3 regions of the Leminorella grimontii genome follow, and region 2 is predicted to be linked to each of the others. Evidence: predicted binding sites of a transcription regulator. Region 2 holds the regulator's gene; each other region holds the start of a gene.
The links. Region 2 encodes LexA, which represses DNA repair genes until DNA is damaged. Its sites were predicted from a motif close to TNCTGTATGTACATACAGNA; they were not measured.

Region 1: V8L73_RS07595 (DNA translocase FtsK 4TM domain-containing protein) is a predicted target of LexA. The motif match lies at 2,025-2,044, and genes of this name have one in related genera.
Region 3: rmuC (DNA recombination protein RmuC) is a predicted target of LexA. The motif match lies at 2,531-2,550, and genes of this name have one in related genera.

Annotation. Positions count from the first base shown of each region.
Region 1 covers NZ_CP146357.1:1,580,309-1,584,556, reverse strand. The annotation lists gene V8L73_RS07595 (DNA translocase FtsK 4TM domain-containing protein) at 1-1,960, opposite strand, end outside; gene lrp (leucine-responsive transcriptional regulator Lrp) at 2,087-2,581, opposite strand; gene trxB (thioredoxin-disulfide reductase) at 3,146-4,099, shown strand.
Region 2 covers NZ_CP146357.1:505,522-509,769, reverse strand. The annotation lists gene dusA (tRNA dihydrouridine(20/20a) synthase DusA) at 1-492, opposite strand, end outside; gene zur (zinc uptake transcriptional repressor Zur) at 737-1,192, shown strand; gene lexA (transcriptional repressor LexA) at 1,327-1,941, opposite strand; gene V8L73_RS02540 (hypothetical protein) at 2,683-3,081, shown strand; gene V8L73_RS02535 (diacylglycerol kinase) at 3,121-3,495, opposite strand; gene plsB (glycerol-3-phosphate 1-O-acyltransferase PlsB) at 3,621-4,248, shown strand, end outside.
Region 3 covers NZ_CP146357.1:302,405-306,652, forward strand. The annotation lists gene V8L73_RS01510 (sensor histidine kinase) at 103-1,848, shown strand; gene V8L73_RS01515 (DedA family protein) at 1,955-2,488, shown strand; gene rmuC (DNA recombination protein RmuC) at 2,609-4,117, shown strand; gene ubiE (bifunctional demethylmenaquinone methyltransferase/2-methoxy-6-polyprenyl-1,4-benzoquinol methylase UbiE) at 4,238-4,248, shown strand, end outside.

The DNA of each region.
Region 1 (4,248 bases), 1.1 Mb from region 2:
CCGGTTCCGGCATAAAGGCTGGCGTCTGGGTTGTGAACGCCGGCGCTTGAATCGAAGCCTGCGGATGACTGTCATAATCAGGCTCTGCACGCGGCGTAACGGGCTCAGAGAGCGCCGCCGGGTGCGAGGGCTGTTCCTGAACGGGAGCCACAGGAGCAGAACTAAACGCCGGTGAAGTCACGTCATTCAGATTGCCAAACGGCAGATCGTCAAAATCCGTTGAGTTAGCCTGCGAAGGCAAAGTAAACAGCGGCTCAACCGGACGGCTTTCCATTGGTTCATCGTCTTCGTCACGGGCGGATACGCCGGCCAACGGGCTATTTTGTGCAGAGAAATCGCCGGCGCTGCTGTGCGCATCGTCCATCTGATAATCGTCACCGTAGCGCTCACGCTGCTCCTCGGCGAAGGCTCTTCTCAGCGCCTCTTCCTGCATGGCGTCCAGATCTTCTTCGCTATTCTGTACGCTTTGCTCTACGTCCTGAATTTTCAGATCGTTCAGCTTTTCTCGTTCACGCAGCTCGGCCTCACGCTGAGACGGCAGCTTGATGCCGTAGGAAGCCAGCTCTCTGCGAGTCGGAATGCGGACCGGATTGGGTCTGGGCAGTTCGGGCCCGATGCCCTGCTTCACCTGAGGCATTCCGCCTACGGGCACTGGCGTAAACGGCATTCCCGTCGAGGCGGAAGTCATGCTGGCTGCCGCCGCAGCGGTAGAGGCAGAAAGCGCATTAAACGCTTCAGATACGGCATCCTGCGGCGCAGAGGGGTTATATTCCGGCGCTTCATTCGAGCTATCAGCGGCATTATTTACGGCTGTCGACGGCCATTCAGGCGCTGGCTCTGGCCACGAACCGTATTGTTCGTGATTATCGGAAGGCTCAGCAGCAGGTTCACGTTCGGAATCAATAGATATGGGCGATACGCTGGTAAACGTCGTTTGCCCGAAGGAAAATGCCGACGAATGCGGTTGCGGAGCTTCGCTAGTGTCGCTTTGCTCAGCGTGCTGCATTTGCGTGGTGAAGGAAGGCGCAGCCGCCTCTTCGCCACCGGGCTGCCCTTCTACGTTTTGAGAAACCAGCGAGCTGTCAAACATGGAAATGTCAACGCGACCAGGCTGTAGCTGAACGCCCTCGCCGATTTCATCCTCTGTTTCTTTCGCCTGCGCAAAAGTGAACGTCTGCTGAACTTCATTATTAACGTCGGAATCGTCTTTTTCTTCTTCGGTTAAGTCCAGCGTAGGGGATCGAAGTAAAACGTCGTCTTCATCGCCCGCGACCACAACGGTTCTTCCATCCCGCCGTTCGTCAACGTCGTTTTCATTTACGTACGGCTCACCGGAAGATTTTCGCGTCTTGTTGGAGGCAAACGTCAGTATGCCCATGACCACTCCGCCGATTTTTTCCGCGATCGTCAGCCACGACCAGCCGGTCAATAGCGTCAGGCCAACCGCCCAAATGCCCAGCAGGGTCAGCGTCGCCCCCATGCTGTTCATATGCGGAAGCAGCGCACTGTTAATCAGGTTGCCAACGACGCCGCCAGACGCGAAGTAGTACCAGTCGTCAATGCTGATGGAAAAAAGGCCGCAGGAAGAAAAGATAAGCGCCAAAAAGCCAACAAGGCGTAGCGAAAAGGCAAAAAAATCTACGCTCTTTTGTTCGCGCGTAAAGCGATACAGCATCCAGCAGGAAAAAATCATCAAGGGAGGAATGGCATAGGCCAAGATGCCGAAAATAAACAGGAAAACGTCCGCCAGCCACGCGCCGCTCTCCCCGGCTACGTTATGGATGGGCTCATGCCAGGCCGTCTGCGACCAGCTGGGATCGGCAGGATTAAAGCTGACCAGCGCGGCCATCATATAAACGGCAAACACCGTCACGACCAACAGGCCGGCTTCAAGCAGCCGCTGGCGGCTGCTCAGCTTCTTCAACTTAGGCTCTTTATCTTCTATATATTCCTGGCTCAAGAAAGGCTCTCCAGGTCATCGTAGTGACGCAAAAACGGCAGCGCCAGGATTTCCCCAGCGCTGAAACTGTATGGATAAACAGGAGTGTAACGGAAATCCACAGGGTTTGCACCTGTCTCCGTGAACTTATCGCGTTTTAATAACGAGGTGGTTACTCTGCTTTACTTCTTCCATTACGACATAGGTACGCGTGTCGTTAACTCCTGGTAAACGCAGCAGGGTTTCACCCAGCAGCTTTCTGTATGCCGACATGTCGGATACGCGCGTTTTCAACAGATAGTCAAAGTCACCCGAAACCAGGTGGCACTCCTGAATTTCCTCAAGCTTTTGAACGGCAGTGTTGAACTGTTCAAAAACGTCGGCCGCGCCGCGGTTTAGCGTAATTTCAACAAAAACCAGCAGTGAAGCGTCCAGATAGTGGGGGTTTAACAGCGCCGTATAGCCCTGAATAAATTTTTGTCTTTCCAAACGGCGAACGCGCTCTAAACAAGGCGTCGGCGAAAGGCCTACGCGCTTTGAAAGCTCAACGTTAGAGATACGGCCATCCATCTGCAATTCATTCAGAATATTGCGGTCAATACGGTCTAAATCTTTACTAGGGCGTTTTTTATTGTCTACCATTTTTTTTCTCTCAATATCTTCCTTGTTTCTGATACACCACTCTCTCTCCATATAAAGATAGTTGGCGCCACCGTTCAGCCAGGCTTGATAAGAATAGCCCGCATAGTGCTCTGCGCCTTCTGCTATTGTTCCTGCCTCAATAGCAAAAGGCCTGCCTGTCGCAAAGACTTATCGTCCTCTCTGTTTTTGTTTTTGACAGGGCAACCCTACCAAACGAACCGCTGAACAAGTTGAATTAGCCGTTAATCCACGTAAATAAAGAGTAAGTCTCTGTAACCTTGCCTGATTACCCACCTTCATAGACTTTATTCACGCGATTACTAGCGTAATTACAAGATAATGTTTTCGCAAATACACGCTGTATTGTCAAAGTAAAAGAGTAAAAAAAAGCACATATCTCTATAAAAAATCATAATTGCGTTGTTTTTTATCCAAAAAGCATCATTTAATAGGCAATAACTATCATAAGGATTGATGTAAACGGGTTACGCGCTTTTTTTCATGGTGTATTTTTCTTACAATCACTTTACTCTTGCAGCCCCATCCGTTAACAGGAAATCGTTTATGGCCAAACATTGTCAACTTCTGATCCTCGGCTCCGGCCCCGCAGGCTATACCGCTGCCGTTTATGCCGCGCGGGCAAACCTCAAGCCGGTGCTGATCACTGGCATCGAACAGGGTGGTCAGTTGACCACGACGACCGAAGTCGAAAACTGGCCCGGTGATGCAGAAGGCCTAACCGGTCCCGGCCTGATGGAGCGTATGCGTGAGCATGCGCTGAAATTTAATACCGAAGTCATTATCGATCATATTCATAAAGTTGACTTTCAGGCCCGCCCCTTCCGCCTGTTTGGCGATAGTGAAGAATATACCTGCGACGCGCTGATCGTTGCGACCGGCGCGTCCGCGCAATATCTTGGCCTCCCCTCCGAAGAGAGCTTCAAAGGCCGGGGCGTATCGGCCTGCGCCACCTGCGACGGCTTCTTCTACCGTAACCAAAAAGTCGCGGTTGTCGGCGGCGGCAACACGGCCGTTGAGGAAGCGCTTTATCTGTCTAATATCGCAGCGGAAGTTCACCTTATTCACCGTCGCGACAGCTTCCGCGCCGAAAAGATTCTTATCGACCGCATGATGGAAAAAGTGCGCAGCGGCAGCATCATTCTGCACACCGACAGAACGCTGGATGAAGTGCTGGGCGACGATATGGGCGTGACCGGCGTTCGCCTCAAGGATACCAAAACGCAGGTGACGGAAGAGCTTACTCTGACGGGCGTGTTTATCGCCATCGGCCACCGCCCCAATACCGCTATTTTCGCCGGCCAGCTTGAGATGAAAGACGGCTATTTGTCTATACATTCAGGCACAAACGGCAACGCGACGCAAACCAGCATCCCGGGGATTTTCGCTGCAGGCGACGTCGCTGACCACATTTACCGCCAGGCGATCACCTCCGCCGGCAGCGGCTGCATGGCGGCGCTTGACGCAGAGCGCTATCTGGAGACGCTATACTCTAAATAATTCGAGTTGTAGGACAAAACGTCCATGACGTTTTGAACAGCGTAAAGCGCTGGCCCTTTAGGGCGAGGCCCATAAATGGGCCGAATATTTGCAGCCAACGCAGCTACAAGTTGAAGGACGACGAGTATAAATAACAAATAATAGCTATT
Region 2 (4,248 bases):
AAAGCTTTGGCAACCACCCCGCTCAGAGACGATCTCAACAAAGCGCTGCAAAAAGGCGTAGCTGTCGCTGTCGTCGATGCCAATTCGCGTTTTCACCGTCACGGGCACGCTAACGGCCTCTTTCATCGCCGCGACGCAGTCTGCCACCAGCTCGGGCTCCGCCATCAGGCAGGCGCCGAAGCGCCCGTTTTGAACGCGATCGGACGGGCAGCCCGCATTCAAATTAATCTCGCTATAACCAAGCGCTTGCGCACGCGCTGCGCACTCCGCCAGCGCGGTAGGATCGCTGCCTCCCAGCTGTAGCGCAACCGGCTGCTCTTCCTGGCTATAGCCTAAATAGTCCCCCTTACCAAACAGAATGGCGCCCGTAGTCACCATTTCGGTATACAGCAGCGTCTGGCGCGTCAGTAGGCGATGGAAGTAGCGGCAGTGCCGGTCAGTCCAATCCAACATAGGAGCAACGGAAAAGCGGTGCGGGGGAAAATTGGCCATCGTGATGCGATTCACTCTCTTAACTTAAATCTGCGTTAGCTCGAAATGCGTTTTCCACATTTGAAAGCGCGATAGAAGGTCGGCGATTATATCACAGGTAAAAAGGGAGAATGCCGAAGCGTAAAAGAAAGCGCGCCGGGTTTATTGATTTACATCCGGCAAGTCACAGTGCATTAAGCTCCCTCTCGGCGTTCTCGCTCAGGCGTGGTAATATCGGCTTTCTGTTTATTGGGAGAGAAGTGAGATGTCCTCAGTCAACGTCGCGTCAATGTTAGCCAAAGTGCAAAAGCTGTGCGAACAGCGGGCCGTGCGCCTGACGCCACAGCGTCAGTTGGTTTTACAGCTGATGGCTGAACAGCCGAGCGCTATCAGCGCTTACGATCTGCTCGACCTGCTGCGGGAATCAGAGCCTCAGGCAAAGCCGCCGACGGTCTATCGTGCGCTCGACTTTCTACTCGAACAGGGCTTCATCCACAAGATCGAATCCACCAATAGCTACGTCGTTTGCCACCACGTCGGCGAACCGTTGCATACTTCCGCACTGTTTATTTGCGACAGCTGCGGCCTGGTCGCTGAGCACCATGCCGAAGGCATAGATCGGTTGCTCAAAACGCTGGCGGACGAAAGCAGCTTCACCATTCAGCACAGCGTGCTTGAAACGCACGGTACCTGCGGGCAGTGTAACCAGCGCGGCGCATAGCCATTACGCTTGGTACAATAAAGCCAATATCCTTCTTCGATGCCGAAATCAGGGCGTAAAAAAACGCCATAAGGCGCTTTTTTACTTAGCATTCTCACCGGAGATAGCGGCAAGGCGCGACGCTATTTGATCCGCTACATCCAGTCACCGTTGCGAATAACGCCAACGGCCAAGCCTTCAATGGTCAAGCTCTGTTCGCGCAGATCGACGACGATCGGGGCGAACTCTTCATTCTCCGGCAGAAGGTGGACGACGTTGCCCTGCTTCTTAAGGCGCTTAACCGTCACCTCATCGTCAATGCGCGCAACGATTACTTGCCCGTTGCGAACGTCCTGGGTCTTATGCACCGCCAGAAGATCGCCGTCGACAATCCCGATGTCCTTCATCGACATTCCGCTTACCCGCAGCAAAAAGTCCGCATGTGGACGAAACAGCGACGGATCGACGCGATAGTGGCTTTCAATATGTTCCTGAGCAAGCAAAGGCTCTCCCGCAGCCACGCGGCCAATAAGCGGCAGGCCCGCTTCTTCCACCTCTTCCATTAGAAGCCTGATGCCTCTGGATGCGCCGGTGACGATTTCAATAACGCCCTTGCGCGCCATGGCTTTCAGATGCTCTTCAGCAGCATTGGGCGACTTAAATCCGAGCGTTCTGGCAATTTCAGCTCTGGTTGGCGGCATGCCGGATTGGCCGATATGCTCGCGAATCATGTCATAAATCTGTTGCTGCCTGGCGGTTAGCGCTTTCATCTCTCGATTCCTTCAGCCTGTCTTTTTATACAGTAATGCTGTGAGTATATACAGGTATTGTACATATGGAAACCTCTAAACGGCATAATTACGAGATGTATCGAAAAATAGAATTAAAAAATGTCTGGCCGTTCTCAGGCACGAAATGAAGCAAGAGATAATTATTCAGTTCATTATTTGTACCGCTGAATAAAAATCCGTCGCATTCCGAAATACAAAACGCCGTATCCGCCTCGGCTAACGCCGCTTACGATGGTATCGACGGCTGAATCTGGAGAAGAAATGTAAGAAAGTGAGTCATTATTTCAAATTAGCCAGATAAAAACATCAACAAGAACTAAGAATGCAATCTAAAAAACCAAAAAAAATAAAAAAACAAAAACAACTCATCAGATTCTCTCTATATGAGACTTATTTCTCAAAATAAAATAATTCCCCCTCTTAATTAATTGACAACGAATTATTAAGGTAGCAAAATTACGAAACACGACTACATGCTCCAACTGTATTAGTGTAATAATAAATACTGCTTTTCCAATTTAATGGGAGAAAGCCTTATCCCTTTCTCCCTCCTTTTTTATTATTAAAATTAAAGTTTTAGTAGGTCTTTACCGCGGCGTTATGCTTAATTTTCAAAGGCATATGTTTATTCCCATGGTTACCGTATTTATTTTTTATAAATGAACCAATACGACATGGTAATAAATAATTATAGGTTTAATTAATATGGGGAATGCCGTTATGGAATATATCCGTTATGGTGCATTTATTACAGGAAAAAAGAACTGCGACGGAATACGCGTTATTAATCCCAAAACGTTAGAGTGCCAATGTACCGTTTGCAGCAGGCGATTTTATCTCTCGACGCCATATCAGCAAATAAAAAAGCGAGAAAATGCAGCATGTCCGCACTGTGATTGGAAAACGCTTCACTCTCACGTCGTTATCAGCTTTAGCTACAAAGACGAAGAAGGCGCCTTTAGTTATGAAGTTTGGGGAGACGAACGAATCTACTATATATCAGACGAAACGCATCCCCTTCATAAATGGCTGGCAGAACAGATAAAACAGGAACGCCGCTTTACACGCCTTGCCTATATCGCCACTATCGCCACTCGACGTGAACGCGCGCTGGAATAATCAAAGACGTTAAATAGTTAAACTTCCGTCTATTAGGCGTCAGGCGCCTCCCCAAAAGTGCTGATAAAGAATGCTCCCCCAGGCGAAAAGCGCTAACAGCCCCGTAATTAATACGGCGGCGGACCCCATATCTTTCGCCCTACCGGAAAGCTCATGCCGCTCAGTGCCGATGCGATCGACAACGGCCTCTATTGCACTATTTATCAGTTCAAAAATCACCATCAGCGCAACCGAACCAATCAGTAAAATACGTTCAATTGTGGATACGTCCAGCCATAGCGCGACCGCTACGGCGGCAACCAGCAGCACGCTCTCCTGACGAAAGGCCGCTTCGTGTTTCCACGCAGCGCACAGCCCCTTCCATGAATATCCTGCCGCTTTTACTATGCGCGTTAATCCCGTTGCCTGATTCATTTATCCACCATCTCCTTAAAAAATTATCATCAATTTTAGCAATTATCCGTTATCACATCATCACAGATTGCTTACAGTTCTGGTATTCTTGCGTTTCATCACTCAGTAAGAGGCACTTATTATATATGTCCGGTTGGCGAAATCTTTACTATAAACTCTTGAATATTCCAATAAAAATGTTGGTTCGTAGCAAATGCATCCCTTCCGATCCCGTCGCCGATTTGGGGCTGGATACCACGCGCCCGATACTGTACGTTCTGCCCTATAACTCAAAAGCAGACCTGCTGACGCTGCGCGGACAGTGCCTGGCGCAGGAACTGCCCGATCCGCTGGAACCATTCGAAATGGACGGCCAGCTGCTTCCTCGCTACGTGTTCATTCACGATGGCCCGAGGGTATTTAGCTACTACGCGCCAAAAGAGGAGTCGGTGAAGCTGTTCCATGACTATCTCGACCTGCACCGCAGTCACCCTCAGCTGGATATTCAAATGGTGCCGGTCTCCGTTATGTTCGGACGCTCACCCGGGCGCGAAGGCCACGATTCTCACGACGCGCCGCGCCTGCGGCTGTTTAACGGCATCCAGAAGTTTTTCGTCATCCTGTGGCTGGGGCGAGACAGCTTCGTTCGCTTCTCCCGCATCGTATCGCTGCGCCACATGGCGGATGAACACGGCACGGACAAGACTATCGCCCAGAAGCTGGCCCGCGTAGCGCGAATGCACTTCGCCCGCCTGCGCCTTGCGGCTACTGGTC
Region 3 (4,248 bases), 200 kb from region 2:
TATTTATATAAATCAGCCTAATATAGCCACCTTTTGCCTCTAATGACGCAGTGCTACAATAGCGCTGCTTCCCTCCCGTCCCCGGCCCAGAGATGACCTCTTATGGATATCAGTCAGATAGATCTCATTTTTTCTTTGCTGCAGCAGATGTGCGTGTATCTGGTGATTGCCTACCTGTTGAGTAAAACGCCGCTGTTTATCCCTCTGATGCAGGTCACTATCAGGCTGCCGCACAAGCTGCTTTGCTACTTCACCTTTTCCATGTTCTGCATCATGGGGACTTACTTTGGCCTACAGATCGACGATTCCATCGCTAATACGCGCGCAATGGGCGCGGTGCTGGGCGGCGTTCTCGGCGGCCCTTCCGTCGGCTTTTTCGTCGGCCTGACGGGGGGATTGCACCGCTACTCCATGGGCGGCATGACGGCGACCGCCTGCATGCTCTCCACCATCGTCGAAGGGCTGGTCGGCGGGCTGCTTCACCGCTACCTGATTCGCCATAACCGCATGGATCTGCTGTTTCAGCCGCTTATCGTCGCCGCTATCACGCTGTTTGCGGAAGGGCTACAGATGTTGATTATTTTGCTGGTCGCCAGGCCGTTTTCTCAGGCGGTTCATCTGGTCAACGATATCGCTCTGCCGATGATGATTACCAATACTATCGGCGCCGCGATGTTTATGCGGATTTTACTCGACAGGCGAGCGATATTTGAAAAGTATACGACGGCCTTTTCCGCGAAGGCGCTGCAAATCGCCGCCCGTTCTGAGGGGGTGCTGCGTGCCGGGTTCGATCGGCAAAACAGCATGCGGGTGGCCCAAATACTGTATGAAGAGCTGGAAGTCGGCGCCGTCGCCATTACCGACAGGGAGAAGCTGCTGGCCTTTATCGGCATCGGCGCTGACCACCACCTGCCGGGCACGCCTATTACGTCTCACTACACCCATAAAGCGATAGAGGACAATCAGGTGGTGTACGCCGACGGCAACGAGGTCCCCTACGCCTGCTCAATCACGCCAAACTGTAAGCTTGGCTCTACGTTAGTCATTCCGCTGCGGGGAGCAGAGAAAACGGTTATCGGCACGATTAAACTTTATGAGCCGAAAAGTAAGCTCTTCTCTTCTATTAACCGCACTCTGGGAGAAGGCATCGCCCACCTGCTGTCGGCGCAGATCCTGGCCGGAACGCTGGACAACCAAAAGCAGCTGCTTTCTCAGTCAGAAATAAAGCTGCTGCACGCACAGGTGAACCCGCACTTTCTGTTCAACGCGCTTAATACTCTGTCGGCCGTTATCCGTAAGGATCCGGATCGGGCTCGCGGCCTGGTACTTTCGCTATCCACCTTCTTTCGTAAAAACCTCAAGCGCAGCAACGACGAGGTAAGTCTGGGCGACGAGCTGGAGCATATCAACGCTTATTTGGAAATTGAAAAGGCGCGCTTTGCCGATCGCCTGACGGTGGATATTGATATCCCGACCGAGCTTGAGCCTCTTTTATTACCCGCCTTTTCGCTACAGCCGATCGTTGAAAACGCCATTAAGCACGGCACGTCGCAAATGCTGACGGAAGGGCATATCAACATCAGAGGGTACTGCGACGGTTCGCAGGGGCGCCCTGCGCTGGTGCTGGTGGTGGAAGACAACGCAGGCCTGTATCAGCCGCGTTTAAACGGCGATGGGCTGGGCATGAATCTGGTCGATAGGCGCATTAAGGCCCGCTACGGCTATGACTACGGCATTACCGTTGAAAGTGAACCCGAACGGTTTACGCGAGTGGTAATACGGCTTCCCGCGTTAGGCGAGGATGAGGTAATAGACAGCCTCGCAGGCACATGCGCACGGGCAGGGTGAAGGCGAGGGGCGTTTTGAGCGTCTTACGTATAAAAGCGAAAAGAGGGTTGATTTTTCAAAGGCCTTTCCGGCTAAATGTGTGCAGAATTCAGCCGGAGCTTTTTGCGTGACGCTTGACCACGTTATTCAGGTAACCATGAACTTTGTGCGCGACCACCAAATTTGGGGGCCGCCCATCGTCTTTGCGCTGGCGTTCGGCGAATCCATCGCGTTTCTCTCCTTGCTTGTCCCGGCGACCGTCATTTTGATCGGTATCGGCGCCATTATTGGCGAAAGCGGCATTGGCTTCTGGCCTCTGTGGCTGGCAGCCAGTGCCGGTGCGTTCTTTGGCGACTGGGTCTCTTACTGGTTCGGCTGGCGCTATAAGGACAGCGTTGCCCACATTTGGCCACTGTCTCGCGATCCTAATCTGCTGCTTCGCGGCCAGCGTATTTTCGAACGTTGGGGCGCGCTGGGCGTGTTTGTTGGACGATTCTTCGGCCCGCTGAGGGCAACGGTGCCGTTAGCTGCCGGGGTCTGTAATATGCCGCTAAGGTCGTTTCAGGTCGTCAACCTGCTGTCCGCCATGCTGTGGGGATTCGCCATGCTGGCGCCGGGCGCCTTTGGCCTACAGTGGGCGATGCACTATCTGCGCTTTTGACGTACCCACTCTGCGGGTTACCTTCCGGAGTTGCTTAAATCATTCTGGACATTCATACAGTATTTCCTTACTTTTAATCCCTACTTTAAACAGTCAGTGGAATTATCAACCGGAGGCTCGGTGGACAGCAGCTTAACAATCGTGATTGGCGCAGCGCTGGCGGGGTTTATCGCCGCCGGCCTGGTGTCGATGCTGATTAACCAGCGGGCGCGCCTGCGGCTGGAGGGGCAGCTAGAGCTACAGGCGGCTCAGCTTGAACAGGCTCAAAGCGAAAGGGACGGGCTGAAGCGGGAAAAAGAGTCGGCGCAAAAAGCGCTGCAGGCGGGGCAAGAAGAGCTGCGCGAGGTGTATGCGCGCCTGGCCGCCGCGCAGGAAAAGGCGCAGCAGCAGGCGCTGTGGCATGAGGAATGTGAACGCCTTAATCAGGAGCTGCGCGGGCTACAGGGCATCAACAGCGCGCTTGAGGTTGAACTGCGGGAGATGTCGACCCGCCTTGAAGAGACTAGATTCGCCGCTGAGGAAAAGCAGCGCCTGTTGATTAACAGCGAGCAGCGGCTAACGGTGCAGTTTGAAAATCTGGCCAACCGCATTTTTGAGCAAAGCGGCAGGAAGGTAGACGAACAGAATAGGCAAAGTTTAGACAGGCTCTTACTGCCTTTAAGCGAACAGTTGGACGGTTTTCGCCGTCAGGTGCAGGAAAATTACGGGCAGGAAGCGCGCGAACGTCATACGCTGACCCACGAGATCCGCAATCTCCAGCAGCTTAACGCACAGATGGCGAAAGAAGCGCTGAACCTGACCAATGCGTTGAAAGGCGATAATAAAACGCAGGGCAATTGGGGCGAAGTGGTTCTGGGGCGCGTGCTTGAGGCTTCAGGGCTTAGAGAAGGCTATGAGTACCAAACTCAGGTCAGTATGCAAAGCGAAGGCGGGAACCGGCAGCAGCCGGACGTCATCGTCCATTTGCCGCAGGATAAAGACGTAGTTATCGATGCGAAAATGTCGCTGGTCAGCTATGAACGCTACTTTAACAGCGACGATGAGCAAGAGCGAACGCAGGCGCTGCACGAGCACATCGCGTCGATTCGTTCCCATATCCGTCAGCTTGGACGAAAGGACTATCATCAGCTGCCGGGGCTGCGTTCTCTGGATTATGTGCTAATGTTTATTCCCGTTGAGCCCGCATTTTTGCTGGCGATAGACCGACAGCCGGAGTTGATTGGCGAGGCGCTGCAAAATAATATCATGCTGGTCAGCCCGACGACGCTGCTGGTGGCTCTGAGAACAATCAGCAACCTTTGGCGCTATGAGCACCAGAGCCAAAACGCCCAACTGATTGCCGAGCGGGCGGCGAAGCTGTATGACAAAATGCGGCTGTTCGTCGACGATATGACCGCATTAGGCGCCAGCCTGGACAAAGCTCAGGGCAGCTACCGTCAGGCGGTGAATCGCCTGTCTCAAGGGCGAGGAAACGTGCTGGGGCAGATAGAGAGCTTCCGCGCTTTGGGCGTGGAGGTTAAACGGCCGATAGGCTCGGAGATATTCACGCCGGCCCGCGCTGACGATTTATCGGACATATCGGAGAGTCAGGAGGCATCGGAACATTCATCTAATATTGCTCGGATTTAACAAAAAAGAGTTATTGGTGGGTATGTTTCAGAGTGTTTCTGGTAGACTAAATCGATTCACAGAGATTTATAGTACTTATTAAATTTTCTCTAGGCATTAAACTTTCTTCAGGCATTAAACATGATGAACGA